Regions from separate parts of the Streptomyces sp. NPDC058375 genome, predicted to be linked through region 1. Evidence: riboswitches for the same ligand, from Rfam matches in the RefSeq annotation. Region 1 holds a riboswitch; the other holds the start of a gene.
What was found. Region 1 has a riboswitch for cobalamin ahead of metE (5-methyltetrahydropteroyltriglutamate--homocysteine S-methyltransferase). Riboswitches for the same ligand answer to the same signal wherever they lie in the genome.
Positions count from the first base shown of each region.

Region 2: another riboswitch for cobalamin. It lies ahead of ACFWM7_RS30100 (ribonucleoside-diphosphate reductase subunit alpha); the one in region 1 lies ahead of metE (5-methyltetrahydropteroyltriglutamate--homocysteine S-methyltransferase).

Region 1 covers NZ_JBHXJG010000005.1:421-8,399, reverse strand. The annotation lists gene ACFWM7_RS02015 (FAD-dependent monooxygenase) at 1-815, opposite strand, end outside; gene ACFWM7_RS02010 (oxygenase MpaB family protein) at 897-1,763, opposite strand; gene ACFWM7_RS02005 (biotin/lipoate A/B protein ligase family protein) at 1,804-2,868, opposite strand; gene cobF (precorrin-6A synthase (deacetylating)) at 3,068-3,856, shown strand; gene ACFWM7_RS01995 (hypothetical protein) at 3,918-4,115, opposite strand; gene ACFWM7_RS01990 (TetR/AcrR family transcriptional regulator) at 4,354-5,061, shown strand; partial or broken gene ACFWM7_RS01985 (MFS transporter) at 5,124-5,525, shown strand; cobalamin riboswitch at 5,716-5,862, shown strand; gene metE (5-methyltetrahydropteroyltriglutamate--homocysteine S-methyltransferase) at 6,048-7,979, shown strand, end outside.
Region 2 covers NZ_JBHXJG010000271.1:832-8,810, forward strand. The annotation lists gene ACFWM7_RS30080 (carbon starvation CstA family protein) at 1-1,717, shown strand, start outside; gene ACFWM7_RS30085 (YbdD/YjiX family protein) at 1,714-1,917, shown strand; gene ACFWM7_RS30090 (hypothetical protein) at 2,052-2,732, shown strand; gene ACFWM7_RS30095 (GNAT family N-acetyltransferase) at 2,732-3,241, shown strand; cobalamin riboswitch at 3,294-3,430, shown strand; gene ACFWM7_RS30100 (ribonucleoside-diphosphate reductase subunit alpha) at 3,567-5,981, shown strand; gene ACFWM7_RS30105 (ribonucleotide-diphosphate reductase subunit beta) at 5,981-6,997, shown strand; gene ACFWM7_RS30110 (hypothetical protein) at 7,013-7,231, opposite strand; gene ACFWM7_RS30115 (GlxA family transcriptional regulator) at 7,313-7,979, shown strand, end outside.

The DNA.
Region 1 (7,979 bases):
ATGTCGGCGAGGCCGGGGGCCGTGCCGCCCTCCAGGCCGTGCGCCACCCCGTCCCCGCCGCCCGCAGGACCGGTCGCCTCCACCTGCCGCGCGGCGGACAGCTCAGGCGGCACCAGCATTGACATCCGGTAGCGGCCGTTCCCCGGCAGCGGGATGCAGACCAGCAGATCGTCGACCGCCCCGTCCTCGCCGCGGTGCATCGAGCGCACCCCGTACCCGGGCGGCAGATCCCACCCCACCTCCACATCGGCGAGCATGTACTCCTCCGGGAACGCACCGCCCTCGAAGGTGAGCCCGAGCCCCTTGCGCACCACGGAGTGCGCCCCGTCGCACCCGACCAGGAACCGGGACCGGACCTCCTCCTCGACGCCGGCCGCGGTCGTGAGTCGGCTGGTCACTCCGGCGGGATCCTGGGCGAACGCCACCAGCGCGGTCGAACGCTCGATCCCGGTGCCCCGGCGCCCGAGGAACTCCTCCAGAAGGCGTTCGGTGTCGCACTGCGGCAGCGCGGCGAAGCCGTACGGCACCTCGGGCGGCAGGGCCAGCTCGATCCGGCCCTGCTCGGCCCCGTTCACGTAACTCAGCTGCCCGCGCATCGGGACCGCCGCGTCCAGCACCTCCCGCACGAGGCCCATCCGCTCGAAGAGCTCCAGGGTGCGCGGCTGGATGCCCACCGCCTTGGCGTACGGCAGCCGGGCGGGCAGCCGGTCCACGATCCGGCAGGCCACCCCCGCCCGCCGCAACTCGACGGCCAGCGTCAGGCCGACCGGGCCCGCGCCCACCACCAGGACGTCCGTCGATTCGCTGCGTGCCACCGGGGTCTCCCGTCGTGGGCCCCCCGCGTACGGTCCCCTCCATCGTCCTGCCCGTGGCGGCCATCGGCACCCGGGCGGTCCTCAGCCTCCCGCAGGCGGGGTCATCGCCCATCGGATGGTCCTGGTCAGCGCCTTCCCGGCGGGCCGCACGCAGACCTCCTCGACCCCCGGCACCCGGGGCAGCCGCAACGGCTCCCGGGCCCACGGCGGGAGCGCGGCCACGGCGTTTGCGGCGAGTACGGCGTACGGGGGACGGACCGGCCAGGGCAGCGGCGGGTGCAGAAGGATGAAGCGGGCCGCGTCCAGGGCCTCCCGGGTGGCGCGCAGCTCCGGGCGGTAGGCGGCGATGCGTTTTGCCAGTTCCGTCCGGTCGTGCGGCGGGTCGGGGACGCCGAGGGCGTGCGCCACCGTCGCCATGTCGTGGATGTAGCCGTCGCACCCGGCACCGTCCAACGGCCGTGCCCCGTACCGCTGATGGGCCCGCAGGAAGCTGTCCACCTCGGCGACGTGCACCCAGCACAGCAGATGTGGATCCGCCGCGTGGTACGGCTCCCCGGAGGGCGCGATCCCCCGCACTCCCTCGTGCACGGACCGTACGCGGTCGACGGCTTCCTGGGCGTGCTCGGCCGTGCCGAACGTGGTCACCGCCAGAAACGTGCTGGTCCGCTGGAGCCGCCCCCACGGATCGCCCTTGAACCCCGAGTGGCCGGCGACGGCGGCCATGGCGAGCGGGTGCAGCGACTGGAGGAGCAGGGCGCGCAGCCCGCCGATGAACATGGACGCGTCCCCGTGCACCCGGCGCACCGGCCGGTCCGGGCCGAACCAGCGGGGGCCTGGGGTGTTGTGGATCCGGGCCCGGTTCTCCGGCCCGGAAGGCCCCGCCACCCGGGCGAACAGGCTCCTGCCGAGCCGTTCCCGCACTCCGGAGCCGGACGCTGTCTTGTCCATACGACCCAGTATGCGGCGGCGCCCGCCCGCCGAGGGGTTCCTACGGCACCCGGGCCGTCCACTCCGGCGTGGCGAACTTGGTCCGTACGAGCTCCTCGGCGCGCGCCAGCTCGGCGGCCGTCACGCTGCCCCGGGCCAGGCCGTGCCGCTTGCGGAACGACTCGATCATGCGCTCGATCACCACCTGGCGCGGCAGGCCGGTCTGCCGCCGCAGCGGGTCCACCCGCTTCTTCGCCGACCGGGTGCCCTTGTCCGACATCTTCTCCTTGCCGATGCGCAGCACCTCCAGCATCTTGTCGGCGTCGATGTCGTACGCCATCGTCACGTGGTGCAGCACGGCCCCCGGCCCGCCGTCCGGCCCGACCACCCGCTTCTGCGCGGCCCCCGCGATCTTGCCGACCTCGGTGGCGATGTCGTTGAGCGGCTGGTACCAGGCCTTGATGCCCATGTCCGCGAGTGCTTCGAGGACCCAGTCGTCCAGGTAGGCGTAACTGTCGGCGAAGGACAGCCCCGACACCAGTGCCTGCGGGACGGCGAGCGAGTACGTGATGGTGGAGCTGGGCTCGGCGAACATCGCGCCGCCGCCGGAGATCCGGCGCACGACGTCCACGCCGTGCCGCTCCACACCCGCCGGATCCACCTCGTTGCGCAGCGACTGGAAGCTGCCGATGATCACAGCGGGGGAGTCCCACTCCCAGACCCGCAGCGTCGGCGGCCGCACCCCCGCCGCCACCTCGGCGGTGATGACCTCGTCCAGCGCCATGTGCAGCGCGGGCGACTGCGGGGCCTCGTGGATCAGCTGCCAGTCGTAGTCGCTCCACTCGGTGGCCTGCGCGAGCGCCCGGCGTACGGCGATGGCGACGCCCTCCGCGCTCAGCCCGAGTATCACCGTGGAGTCGGGCAGCGCCGCCTCGATCCGGGCCGCGAGCCCGGCGGAGTCGGTGTTGGCCGGAGCGCCTTCCAGCGCCGCGTCGATCGCGAGGATCGCCTCGTCGGGTTCGAGGAAGAAGTCCCCGGCGACCCGGACGTTCCGCAGCGCCCCGCCCGCCACCTCCAGGTCCACCACGACCAGCTTGCCGCCGGGAACCTTGTACTCACCGTGCACAGCACCGCCTCCAGCTCGGAATCTCTCTGCCCGGCTCGGTGATGAGCCGGACACATCCGGCTATAACGCGCGCGGGGGCGTCGATCATCCCCCGCTCATGCGTCGGTGCGCGTGGGGACTGATACATCGTTGGGCGCCCTAGTAAGTCCACCCCGCCCCGCCCCTGGCATGATCGGCCGACATGGCAGACATGGCTGGAATGAGCGACGCACCCCGGCACATCCTCGTCATCGGCATGGGCGCCGGCGATCCCGACCACCTGACCCTGGCCGCGGTGAAGGCCATGCGCCGGGCCGACGTCTTCTTCGTGCTCGGCAAGGGCAAGGAGAAGGAGTCCCTGACCCGGCTGCGGCGCGACATCCTCGACGAACACCTCACCGGCCCGTACCGCGTGGTGGAGGCCGACGACCCGTGGCGCGACCGCACCCAGCAGGACGCCGGGCGCTACACCTCGGCCGTGCACGACTGGCGGCAGCGGCGCGCCGACATCTGCGAGCGCCTGATCATCGAGGAGCTCGCACCGGGGCAGTACGGAGCCTTCCTGGTCTGGGGCGACCCGGCCCTGTACGACAGCACGCTCGCGATCCTCGACGACATCCGGGCGCGCGGCACGGTGGAATTCGGCCATGAGGTGATCCCCGGCATCAGCAGCGTCTCCGCCCTCGCCGCCCGGCACCGCGTCACCCTGAACCAGGTGGGCCGCCCCGTCCACATCACCCCGGGCAGGCGGCTGGCGCAGGGTTTCCCCGAGGACGACGGCGACATCGTCGTGATGCTCGACGGCCACGAGAGCTTCACCCATCTGACGGGCAGGGGCCTGTGGATCCACTGGGGCGCGTACATCGGCACCCCCGACGAGATCCTGGTCTCCGGCCCGCTCGACGAGGTGGCCGGTGAGATCAGCCGCCTCCGCGCCGAGGCCCGCGAACGGCACGGCTGGATCATGGACACCTACCTGCTGCGCCGGGCGCCGGACGACAACCTCTAGGGGCCGAGTCGAGGCGCGGGCGGCGGGGGCCTCCGCACCTCGTCGTCGGACCGGTGGGGTGTCAGCGCCGGGTCTCGTGCGCCCGGATCACGCCGAGTCCGTGCCCCAGGCTCGGGCATTCGGCGGTCAGGTCGTCGCCCCGCACCAGGTAGTTGTGCACCCGGCCGTCCGTGGGCCGTTCGATCGCGCGATACAGCGTGCCGTTCACGGTGATCGTCCAGTCGTCGCCGTCCTGGGCCCACCCGACTGTCTTCTTCATAGGGCGATGTTCCTTTCCTCGGTCGGCCTCGCCGCGGGTCGGCGGCCGTGTAGTGGGAAGAAGAACGGCTTGTGACGCTCCGTGGTTCCGCGTTCTCTACGCCATTCGGTTACATCTGGGTCACTGCCTCCGCACAGTCGAGACGAGCGACCTGACCGAGGGTCAGGAAAGGGGTGGCGAACAGTCGAACGGTCGGGGAACGTGCGTCGCCCGCCATCGAGTAGTCAGTGTCTACTCGATGGTGCTGGAAGTTCCTCATGGGAGACGAAGCCCCTCTGCGGGAGCGACTGGTGGACGTCGGCGCCGACATGCTGGCGACCGAGGGGATCGGGCGTTGGGGCTGCGGGAGATCGCCCGGCGCGCCGGGGTCTCGCACGGCGCCCCGCGCCGCTACTTCCCGACCCACCGCTCGCTGCTCTCCGCCGTCGGGGGGCGCGGGTTCGACGCGTTGAAGGACCGGCTCGACGCGGCCGTCGACCCGGCCGGGGATCCGCGTACACAGGTGTGCCGCCTCGCCGAGGCCTATGTCGGATTCGCCGTCGAGCACCGCCCGATGTTCGAGCTGATGTCCCGTCATGACCTGCTGGAGAGCGGGGCGATGCAGACGGGGCAGACGAACTGCCCAGACTGCGGGACAAGACCCTCCCGATGTCGCGTCGGTCGTCGCGCTGATCGCCCGCCACCGGCAGGACGCCGTCCGGGCAAGGCCGCCCGGGCCCGGGCCCGGGAGCGCCCCGGATGCCGTGGCTCCGCGCCCCGAGGACGCCCCCGCCGCCGTGGCCGCCGTCTTCTGGGCGAACGTCCACGGCATCGCCCAACTGTGGAGCTGGGGGAGCCTCTCCCTCACCCTCGGCGTCCCCGCACCGGGCGACGCGCACGCCACGAGAGCCTCGCTCCGCTCATCGCCCGGACCGTCGACGCCCACCTCGGACCGGCGAACCCGTGACCGCCCCCGCGGCAGCCCCGGTACGGCCTCGGCTCGCCCTCGCGCGCAGTGTCGCCGGGGCGATGATCGTCGCGCTCGACGGTTCCGTCCTCATGGTGGCTCAGCCCAGCCTCCAGCGCGACCTCTCCGCGACCCTCGCCCAGGTCCAGTGGACGAGTACGGCATACCTCCTGGCGGGGGCGAGTCTCCTCGTCCTCGCCGGACGCCTCGGGGACCGCTACGGCCACAGCCGCCTCCTCCTGATCGGATCCCTCGGTTTCGGGGCCGCGTCCGCGGGCATCGCCGCGGCGCCCTCGATCGGCTGGGTCATCGCGCTGCGCGCCGTACAGGGAGTGTTCGGGGCCCTGTTGCAGCCGGCGACACTGGCCCTGCTGCGCCAGGTCTACCCGCCGGACCGGCTCGGACCGCCGGTGGCCCTGCGGACGGCGCTCCTGGTGCTCGCGGCGACGGCCGCGCTCGCGCTGGTCCCGGCGGCGATGCTGCCGGGCGCGCAACGGCGTGGCGGGCCACCGGAAAGCGCCGACCGGAAGGCGGCGGAACCGATCCCGTGTCCCACATCACCGTCCGAAGTCTGAACAACGGTGTGCGCCCGGCGGTCGTCCCCTTAGGGTGGCCGGTGCAGCTGGTTCGCCCTGTCAGCCGGACAGGGTGTCGTAAGAGGGAACCCGGTGGGAATCCGGGACTGCCCCGCAGCGGTGAGTGGGAACGACCGCCGTCATACGCACTGGGCCCGGCCGGGTCTGGGAAGCGACGGCCAGTAGGTGTCTGCCCCGGCAGACGTGCCCGCGAGTCCGAAGACCTGCCCGTTGCCCGCACGCGACCGTTCGCGTGCGGAGTTCCCGGTGACCTCGTGGGCGGGTCGGCGCAACCGTCAGGTGGACGGACACGGTTCTCCGTGTCCCGGTGTCCGCCCGGCGCGTCGTTCCTTCGCGTCCGCGTCCCGTCCCGGGATCTGCACCGCAGACACGCTCGCGAAGGAGAGTCACGTGACAGCGAAGCCCGAAGCCGCGGCAGCACGGGCCACCGTGTACGGCTACCCCCGCCAGGGACAGAACCGTGAACTGAAGAAGGCCATCGAGGGCTACTGGAAGGGCCGCGTCACCGCGGACGCCCTCCGGCAGACCGCCGCCGACCTGCGCCGGGGTACCTGGCAGCAGCTTGCCGAGGCCGGAGTCCACGAAGTGCCGACCGGTGATTTCTCGTACTACGACCATGTCCTGGACACCAGCGTCATGGTCGGCGCTGTCCCCGAGCGGCACCGTGACGCGGTCCGCACCGACGCCCTCGACGGTTACTTCGCCATGGCCCGGGGCACGCAGGACGTCGCTCCGCTGGAGATGACGAAGTGGTTCGACACCAACTACCACTATCTGGTGCCCGAGTTGGGGCCGGACACGGTGTTCACCGCCGACTCGGCCAAGCAGGTCGCCGAGTTCGGCGAAGCCCTCGCGCTCGGCCACACCCCGCGCCCGGTGCTGGTCGGCCCCGTCACCTACCTCCTGCTCGCCAAGGCGGCCCCCGGCGTGGCACCGGACTTCGAGCCGCTGACCCTGCTGGACCGGCTGCTTCCGGTGTACGCGGAGGTCCTCGCCGACCTGCGTGCGGCCGGCGCCGCATGGGTCCAGCTGGACGAGCCCGCCCTCGTCCAGGACCGCACCCCGGCCGAGCTGAACGCCGCCGCCCGCGCCTACCGCGAGCTCGGTGGACTCGCCGACCGGCCGAAGCTACTGGTCGCCTCCTACTTCGGGCGGCTCGGCGAAGCGCTGGGAGTCCTGGCCAAGGCCCCCGTCGACGGCTTGGCGCTCGACTTCACCGAGTCCGGCGCGGGCAACCTCGACGACCTCGCGGCGGCCGGGGGACTGCCCGGCAAGCGGCTGGTCGCCGGTGTCGTCAACGGCCGCAACATCTGGATCAACGACTACGAGAAGTCGCTCACCACCCTCGGCACCCTCCTCGGCCTCGCCGACCGGGTCGACGTCTCCGCCTCCTGCTCCCTGCTGCACGTCCCGCTGGACGCGGACGCCGAGCGCGACATCGACCCGCAGATCGCCCGCTGGCTCGCCTTCGCCAAGCAGAAGACCGAGGAGATCGTCGTCCTGGCCCGCGGTCTGTCCGCCGGCACGGACACCATCACGGCCGAACTCGCCGCCAACCGCGCCGACCTGGCCTCCCGCACCGACGCCGTCATCGCCCGTGACCCGGCCGTACGCGCCCGTACGGCGGCCATCACCGACGCGGACGGCCGCCGCTCCCAGCCGTACGCCGAGCGGACGCTCGCCCAGCGGGCGCACCTCGGGTTGCCGCTGCTGCCGACCACCACCATCGGCTCGTTCCCGCAGACCACCGAACTGCGCACCGCGCGCGCCGATCTGCGGGCGGGGCGGATCGACGAGGCCGGGTACGAGGAGCGCATCAAGGACGAGATCCGCGAGGTCCTCTCCTTTCAGGAGAAGGCCGGGATCGACGTCCTGGTGCACGGCGAGCCCGAACGCAACGACATGGTGCAGTATTTCGCCGAACAGCTCACCGGCTACCTCGCCACCCAGCACGGCTGGGTGCAGTCGTACGGCACCCGCTACGTCCGCCCGCCCGTCCTCGCCGGGGACATCTCGCGCCCCGAGCCGATGACGGTGCGCTGGACCGCGTACGCCCAGGCGCTGACCGAACGCCCCGTCAAGGGCATGCTCACCGGGCCGGTCACCATGCTCGCCTGGTCCTTCGTCCGTGACGACCAGCCGCTCGGCGACACCGCCCGCCAGGTCGCTCTCGCCCTGCGCGACGAGGTGAACGACCTGGAGGCGAACGGCACTTCGGTGATCCAGGTGGACGAGCCCGCGCTGCGCGAGACGCTGCCGCCGCGGGCCGCCGAGCACGCCGCGTACCTGGAATGGGCGACGGAGTCCTTCCGCCTCGCCACC
Region 2 (7,979 bases), on a different contig from region 1:
CGACGAGGTGGGCCCGGTCGGCGGGATCGCCGCCCTGGTCGCGGTCTTCATCATCATGATCATCCTGCTCGCGGTCCTCGCGCTGGTCATCGTGAACGCGCTCGCCCACTCGCCCTGGGGCGTCTTCTCCATCGCCATGACCATCCCGATCGCCCTCTTCATGGGCGTCTATCTGCGCATCCTGCGGCCCGGCAAGGTCAGCGAGGTCTCCTTCATCGGCGTCGCGCTGCTGCTCCTCGCGATCGTCTCGGGCGGCTGGGTGGCGGAGTCGTCGTGGGCGGACTTCTTCACGCTGGAGCCGGGCACCCTCGTCATCTGGATGATCGCGTACGGGTTCCTCGCCTCCGTGCTCCCCGTGTGGCTGCTGCTGGCCCCGCGCGACTACCTCTCCACCTTCATGAAGGTCGGCACGATCGGGCTCCTGGCCCTGGGCGTGGTCGTCTCGCTCCCGACCCTGAAGATGCCCGCTGTCACCGACTTCGCCTCCAGCGGCTCCGGCCCGGTCTTCGCCGGCTCGATGTTCCCGTTCGTCTTCATCACCATCGCCTGCGGCGCGCTCTCCGGCTTCCACTCCCTGGTCTCCTCCGGCACCACGCCGAAGATGGTCCAGAAGGAGACGCAGATCCGGATGATCGGCTACGGCGCCATGCTGGTCGAGTCGTTCGTGGCGATCATGGCGATGATCGCGGCCTGCATCATCGACCCGGGCCTCTACTTCGCCATCAACGCGCCCGTCGGCGTGATCGGCGACAGCGTCCAGTCCGCCTCCGAGGCCGTGGCCAACTTCGGGTTCACCATCACCCCGGACGCCCTGGCCCAGGCCGCCAAGGACGTCGAGGAACAGAGCCTGCTCTCCCGGACCGGTGGCGCGCCCACCTTCGCGCTCGGCATGGCGGAGATCTTCTCCGCGGTGATCGGCGGGGCGGGCATGAAGGCGTTCTGGTACCACTTCGCCATCATGTTCGAGGCGCTCTTCATCCTGACCACCGTGGACGCCGGCACCCGGGTCGGCCGCTTCATGCTCCAGGACATGCTGGGCAACGCCTACAAGCCGTTCCGCGAGGTCAGCTGGAAGCCGGGCGTCTGGTTCGCCAGCGCCGTCGTCGTCGGCGGCTGGGGCTACTTCCTCTGGGTCGGCGTGCACGACCCGCTCGGCGGCATCAACCAGCTCTTCCCGCTCTTCGGCATCGCCAACCAGCTGCTGGCCGCCGTCGCGCTGGCCGTCTGCACCACTCTGCTCGTCAAGTCCGGCCGCCTGAAGTGGGCGTGGGTCACCGCGGTCCCGCTCGCCTGGGACGTGGCGGTCACGCTCACCGCGAGCTGGCAGAAGATCTTCTCCGACGACGTGAAGGTCGGCTTCTTCGCCCAGCGCGACAAGTACCAGGCGGGCATCGACGCGGGCGAGGTGCTGGCCCCCGCGAAGAACATGGAGGAGATGCGTACCGTCGTCACCAACTCCACGGTCGACGGAGTGCTGAGCGCGCTCTTCGCGCTCCTCATCATCGTGGTCCTCGTGGACGCCGGCCGGGTCTGCTTCAACGCCATCCGCGACCCGGAGAGCGTCAAGCTCCACGAGACGCCGTACGTGGAGTCCAAGCTCGTCGCCCCGGCCTCGCTCATCGCCACCAAGGAGGAGAAGGCCGAACTGCTCGCGGCGGGCGTCGGCCCCGAGGGCGGCATCCGCAAGGAGTCGGTGGAGACGGGAGGCCGGACATGACCGTCGCGGACGTACGGCGGGTGGCGGGACGGATCCGCTGGTACGTCCGTGAGCTGACCGGCGAGTCCACGTACGACCGGTACGTGGCGCACGCCCGGTCTCACGATCCGGACGCACCGGTGATGACCCGCCGCGCCTTCGAGCGCAGCCGTACGGACGCCCGCGAGGCCAACCCCCGCGAGGGCTTCCGCTGCTGCTGAGAGCAGCCCTCGGCCGATCGGGGCCGTCGCAACCCCTCTCCAGGGTGCGGCGGCCCTTCTCGTGCCCCTCGCGCGACCCGGGCGCCGTGCGATTCCCGGTGCGCGGAGCCCTCACCGTAGATAAGGATGTGCCCATGACATCCCGCTCCCGGTCGCCCCGGCTCCGGCCCCTCCTCCTGACCGTGACCCTGGCACTGACGCTGGCGGCGGCGACGGGCTGCGGCACCACGCCGGCGCCCGACGCGCAGGCGGCGGGCCGGAGTTCCCCGGCCGATCCGGCGCCCGACCGGGCGGAGCTGGAGGCGCGGGCGAGCGCCGCGCAGCTCGTCGCGGAACATGTGTGGGTGACCGAGGCCGCGGGCTACGCCCTGGCGCGCCAGTCGGTCGGGGTGCTCGGCGACGACGGGTTCGGCAGCGTCTACACCGAGCCGGAGGGCGGGCAGATCCAGCTGTCGGTGGAACGCCTCCCGCACGCCGACGCCGACTGTACGGACGGACCCGCGGCGGGCAGCGACCGGGAGCCCGTGGTGACGTGCGAGCGGGACGGCGAGCAGTGGTACCGGGCCACGGAGTCGGGCCACGCGTACGCCCAGGAACAGGACGACCTCGTGATCACGGTGAGCGGGGAGCGCGAGAAGGTGGACCGGGCGACGCTGCGGTCGGCGGCGCGGGCCGCCCACCGCGCCGACGACCACGAGCTGGACCAGGTGCTGCCGTCGGCCGAGGAGGCCTCCGGGCGGCAGCCGGTCGAGCGCGGCGACCTGCCGCCGGAGGGCGACGGCGCGCCGAACAACGAGGTGGGAGCGAGCGGCTGATGGATCTAACGATCAGGGTGGCGGAGCCCGGCGAGTACGCCGTGCTCGGCGAGATCATCGCCGAGGCGTATCTCGGCGACGATCTGCTGGACGGCCCGCAGGACCCGTATCTGCTCAGACTGCGGGCCGTCGAGCAGCGGGCGGCCGAAGCGGAGGTGCTCGTCGCGCTGGATCCGGACGGGGCCGTGCTCGGGGGTGTGACGTATGCCGCTCCCGGCACTCCGTGGCGCGACATCGCCGGTCCGGACGAGGCCGAATTCCGGATGCTGGCCGTGGCCCGGGCGGGGCGCGGACGGGGCGTGGGAGAGGCTCTCGTGCGGGCGTGCGTCGAGCGGGCCCGGTCCGCCGACGGTGTCCGCGCGCTGCTGCTGTCGACGCAGCCGGCGATGCTCTCAGCCCATAGGATCTACCGTCGGCTCGGCTTTCTGCGGACCCCCGAACGGGACTGGGAACCCGTGCCGGGACTGCGCCTCATGACCTTCCGGCTGGAGCTGGAGGCGGCTTCCTGAGGGGCGTATTAAATCGACGCGACACAACATGTGGGGGCCGCAGCTTCTGGCGGCCCCCACATGTATGCTCGACCTCGCTGTCGCCGCAGGGGAATCCGGTGCGAATCCGGAACTGTCCCGCAACGGTGTGATCAGTGTGCTTTTGCACACCTGCAAGTCCGAAGACCTGTCGACAGCGCGTCCGGCTCGACCGAACCGGACGCCAGACGTCCGGGCCTCGCGGATAGGCCGGTGGACGCCGTCAGCAGTGCTGCCCCGCCCCGGGTTTCGCGCTGCCCGGCTTCCCCGCCTTCCGCCGGCCCCCTGCCGAGCGAGGGAAAGCCCAGTGACCATCGCGCCCGCCGATCCGGTTTCAGCCACCGAATCCGCTGCCTCCACCACGTCCGGCGAAGGCACGAACGACGGACCCGGGACCGCCCTGCTGCGGACCCTGACCGACCTGACCGTCGATCTGCCCGACACCGACCCCGGACGGGTCGCCGCCTCCGCGCTGCGCGGGCGCAACGCCCGCTCTGACGAGGCCGAGTTGCGCTCGCTGGCCACCGAGGCGGCAGCGGGTCTCATCTCCGAGGACCCGGCGTACTCCAAACTCGCCGCCCGGCTGCTGACCCGTACGATCGCCGACGAGGCCGCGGGCCAGGGCGCGACGTCCTTCTCCGCCTCGGTCGCCGTGGGCCACCGCGAGGGCCTGATCGCCGACCGCACCGCCGCCTTCGTGGAGCTGCACGCCAAGGCGCTGGACGAGCTGGTCGAGCGGACGCTGGCCGAGGGCGCGGACGACCGTTTCGGCTACTTCGGTCTCCGTACGCTGCACAGCCGTTACCTGCTGCGCCACCCGATCACCCGCCAGGTCATCGAGACCCCGCAGCACTTCATGCTGCGCGTGGCCGCGGGCCTCGCCGAGGACGAGTCGGTGCGGGCGCTGGACGAGGTCGCCGCGCTCTACGGGCTGATGAGCAAGCTGGACTACCTCCCCTCCTCCCCCACGCTCTTCAACTCCGGCACCCGGCACCCGCAGATGTCCTCCTGCTATCTGCTGGACTCGCCGAAGGACGAGCTGGACTCGATCTACGACCGCTACCACCAGGTGGCGCGGCTCTCGAAGCACGCGGGCGGTATCGGCCTCTCCTACTCCCGTATCCGCGCCCGGGGTTCGCTGATCCGGGGCACCAACGGGCACTCCAACGGCATCGTGCCGTTCCTCAAGACGCTGGACGCCTCCGTGGCGGCGGTGAACCAGGGCGGCCGGCGCAAGGGCGCCGCGGCGGTCTACCTGGAGACCTGGCACGCGGACATCGAGGAGTTCCTGGAGCTCCGCGACAACACGGGCGAGGACCAGCGGCGTACGCACAACCTGAACCTGGCGCACTGGATCCCGGACGAGTTCATGCGCCGGGTCGACGCGGACACCGAGTGGTCGCTGTTCTCCCCGGCCGACGTGCCCGAGCTGGTCGACCTGTGGGGCGACGACTTCGACGCGGCCTACCGCGCGGCCGAGGCCGAGGGGCTGGCCCGCAAGACGATGCCGGCGCGTGAGCTGTACGGCCGGATGATGCGAACCCTCGCGCAGACCGGCCAGGGCTGGATGACGTTCAAGGACGCCTCCAACCGGACCGCGAACCAGACCGCCGAGCCGGGCCGGGTCGTGCACTCCTCGAACCTGTGCACGGAGATCCTGGAGGTCACCGACGACGGCGAGACGGCCGTCTGCAACCTGGGCTCGGTCAACCTGGGCGCGTTCGTCAGGGACGGCTCGATCGACTGGGACCGCCTGGACTCCACCGTCCGTACGGCCGTGACCTTCCTCGACCGGGTCGTCGACATCAACTTCTACCCGACCGAGCAGGCCGGGAACTCCAACTCCCGCTGGCGGCCGGTGGGCCTGGGCGCCATGGGCCTCCAGGACGTCTTCTTCCAGCTGCGCCTGCCGTTCGACTCGCCGCAGGCCCGCGCGCTCTCGACGAAGATCTCCGAGCGCATCATGCTCGCCGCGTACGAGGCGTCCTGCGACCTCGCCGAGCGCTCGGGCCCGCTGCCCGCATGGTCACAGACGCGTGCCGCGCGCGGTGTGCTGCACCCCGACCACTACGACACCGAGCTGAACTGGCCGGAGCGCTGGGACGCGCTGCGCGCCCGGGTCGCGAAGACCGGTATGCGCAACTCCCTTCTGCTCGCCATCGCGCCGACCGCCACGATCGCCTCGATCGCCGGCGTGTACGAGTGCATCGAGCCCCAGGTCTCCAACCTGTTCAAGCGCGAGACGCTCAGCGGTGAGTTCCTCCAGGTCAACGCCTACCTGGTGGACGAGCTGAAGAAGCTCGGCGTGTGGGACGCCCGCACCCGTGAGGCGCTGCGCGAGGCCAGCGGCTCGGTGCAGGGCTTCGCCTGGATCCCCGAGGACGTGCGGGCGCTGTACCGCACGGCGTGGGAGATCCCGCAGCGCGGTCTGATCGACATGGCGGCGGCCCGTACGCCGTTCCTCGACCAGAGCCAGTCGCTCAACCTGTTCCTGGAGACGCCGACGATCGGCAAGCTCTCCTCGATGTACGCGTACGCCTGGAAGCAGGGGCTGAAGACGACGTACTACCTGCGTTCGCGCCCGGCGACCCGGATCGCCCGTGCCGCGTCCGGCCAGGCGTCGGCCGCCGCCCCCATTCCCGTACAGCAGGCGCAGGCTCCCGACGCGGACGCCATCGCCTGCTCCCTGGAAAACCCCGAGTCCTGCGAGGCCTGCCAGTAATGAGCTCAAACGAAGAGAAGAACCTGCTCGACCCGGGCTTCGAGCTGACCCTGCGTCCCATGCGCTACCCGGACTTCTACGAGCGCTACCGGGACGCGATCAAGAACACCTGGACCGTCGAGGAGGTCGACCTCCACTCGGACGTCGCCGACCTCGCGAAGCTGTCGCCGGGTGAGCAGCACATGATCGGCCGGCTGGTGGCGTTCTTCGCGACCGGTGACTCGATCGTCTCGAACAACCTCGTGCTGACGCTGTACAAGCACATCAACTCCCCCGAGGCGCGGCTGTACCTGTCGCGGCAGCTCTTCGAGGAGGCCGTGCACGTCCAGTTCTATCTGACGCTGCTCGACACCTATCTGCCCGACCCGGACGACCGGGCGGCGGCGTTCGACGCGGTCGAGGAGATCCCCTCGATCCGCGAGAAGGCGCAGTTCTGCTTCAAGTGGATGGACTCGGTCGAGAAGATCGAGCGGCTGGAGACGAAGGCGGACCGCCGTCGCTTCCTGCTGAACCTGATCTGCTTCGCGGCGTGCATCGAGGGGCTGTTCTTCTACGGCGCGTTCGCGTACGTGTACTGGTTCCGCTCGCGCGGTCTGCTGCACGGTCTCGCCACGGGCACCAACTGGGTGTTCCGTGACGAGACGATGCACATGAACTTCGCGTTCGAGGTCGTGGACACCGTCCGCAAGGAGGAGCCGGAGCTCTTCGACGACGCGCTGGAGCAGCAGGTCACCGACATGCTGAAGGAAGCGGTCGAGGCGGAGCTGCAGTTCGGCCGCGACCTGTGCGGCGAGGGCCTGCCGGGCATGAACACCGAGTCGATGCGCCAGTACCTGGAGTGCGTCGCCGACCAGCGGCTCGCCCGCCTCGGCTTCCCGACGGTGTACGGCTCGGAGAACCCGTTCTCCTTCATGGAGCTGCAGGGTGTCCAGGAGCTGACGAACTTCTTCGAGCGCCGCCCGTCCGCCTACCAGGTGGCGGTCGAGGGCTCGGTCGGGTTCGACGACGACTTCTAGATCTGAGGGGGTTTCTCAGACCCTGACCCACACCCTCAGGTGAGGGCGCCGCGTGGCAGTGACAGGCCGCGCGGCGCTTTCCGTTTCCGGGGGTCCGGCCGCCGCCCGCCGCCCGCGTTCCGCCTCCCGCAGCTGGCGGTCGATGCGGCGTTCACGGACGACGCCGAGGGCCACGGGCGCGAGGACGAGGGCGAAAAGTGCTGCTACGACCAGGTAGTTCAGGAATGTGTTCATGCCTCTACTCTGGACCGCCCGGGCGAAATTCATCAGTGGCAGGACTGCCATCGGACGTCAAATAGCTGCCACACTTGGCGCATGCTGACCAATGTCGCCGCTCTCCTCCTCGACGAGGTCCACCCCTTCGAACTCGGCGTCCTGTGCGAGGTGTTCGGACTCGACCGCAGCGAAGAGGGCCTGCCGGTGCACGACTTCGCCGTGGTCTCCGCCGAGGGCCCCGTCCTGAACACCCACGCGGGCTTCACCATCACGACGCCGCACGGCCTGGAGCGGCTGGAGGAGGCCGACCTCATCGCCGTGCCGGCGGGCAGCCACTTCATGCAGCGGGAGTATCCGGAGGAGGTCCTGGCCGCGCTGCGCCGGGCCGTGGAGCGCGGCTCGCGGGTGCTGAGCGTCTGCTCGGGGGCGTACGTCCTCGGCGCGGCCGGGCTGCTGGACGGCCGCCGCTGCACCACCCACTGGCGGCACGCGGCGGAGCTGTCCCGGCGCTTCCCGAAGGCGATCGTCGAGCCGGACGTGCTGTACGTGGACGAGGGCGCGGTGATCAGCTCGGCGGGCACGGCCGCCGGGATCGACGCCTGTCTGCACCTGATCCGGCAGGAGTACGGCCCGGACGCGGCCAACACCCTGGCCCGGCGCATGGTGGTGCCGCCGCACCGGGACGGCGGGCAGGCGCAGTACATCAGCCGCCCGCTGCCCCGCAACGCCTGCGACACGGTCGGCTCCACCCTGGCGTGGATGGAGC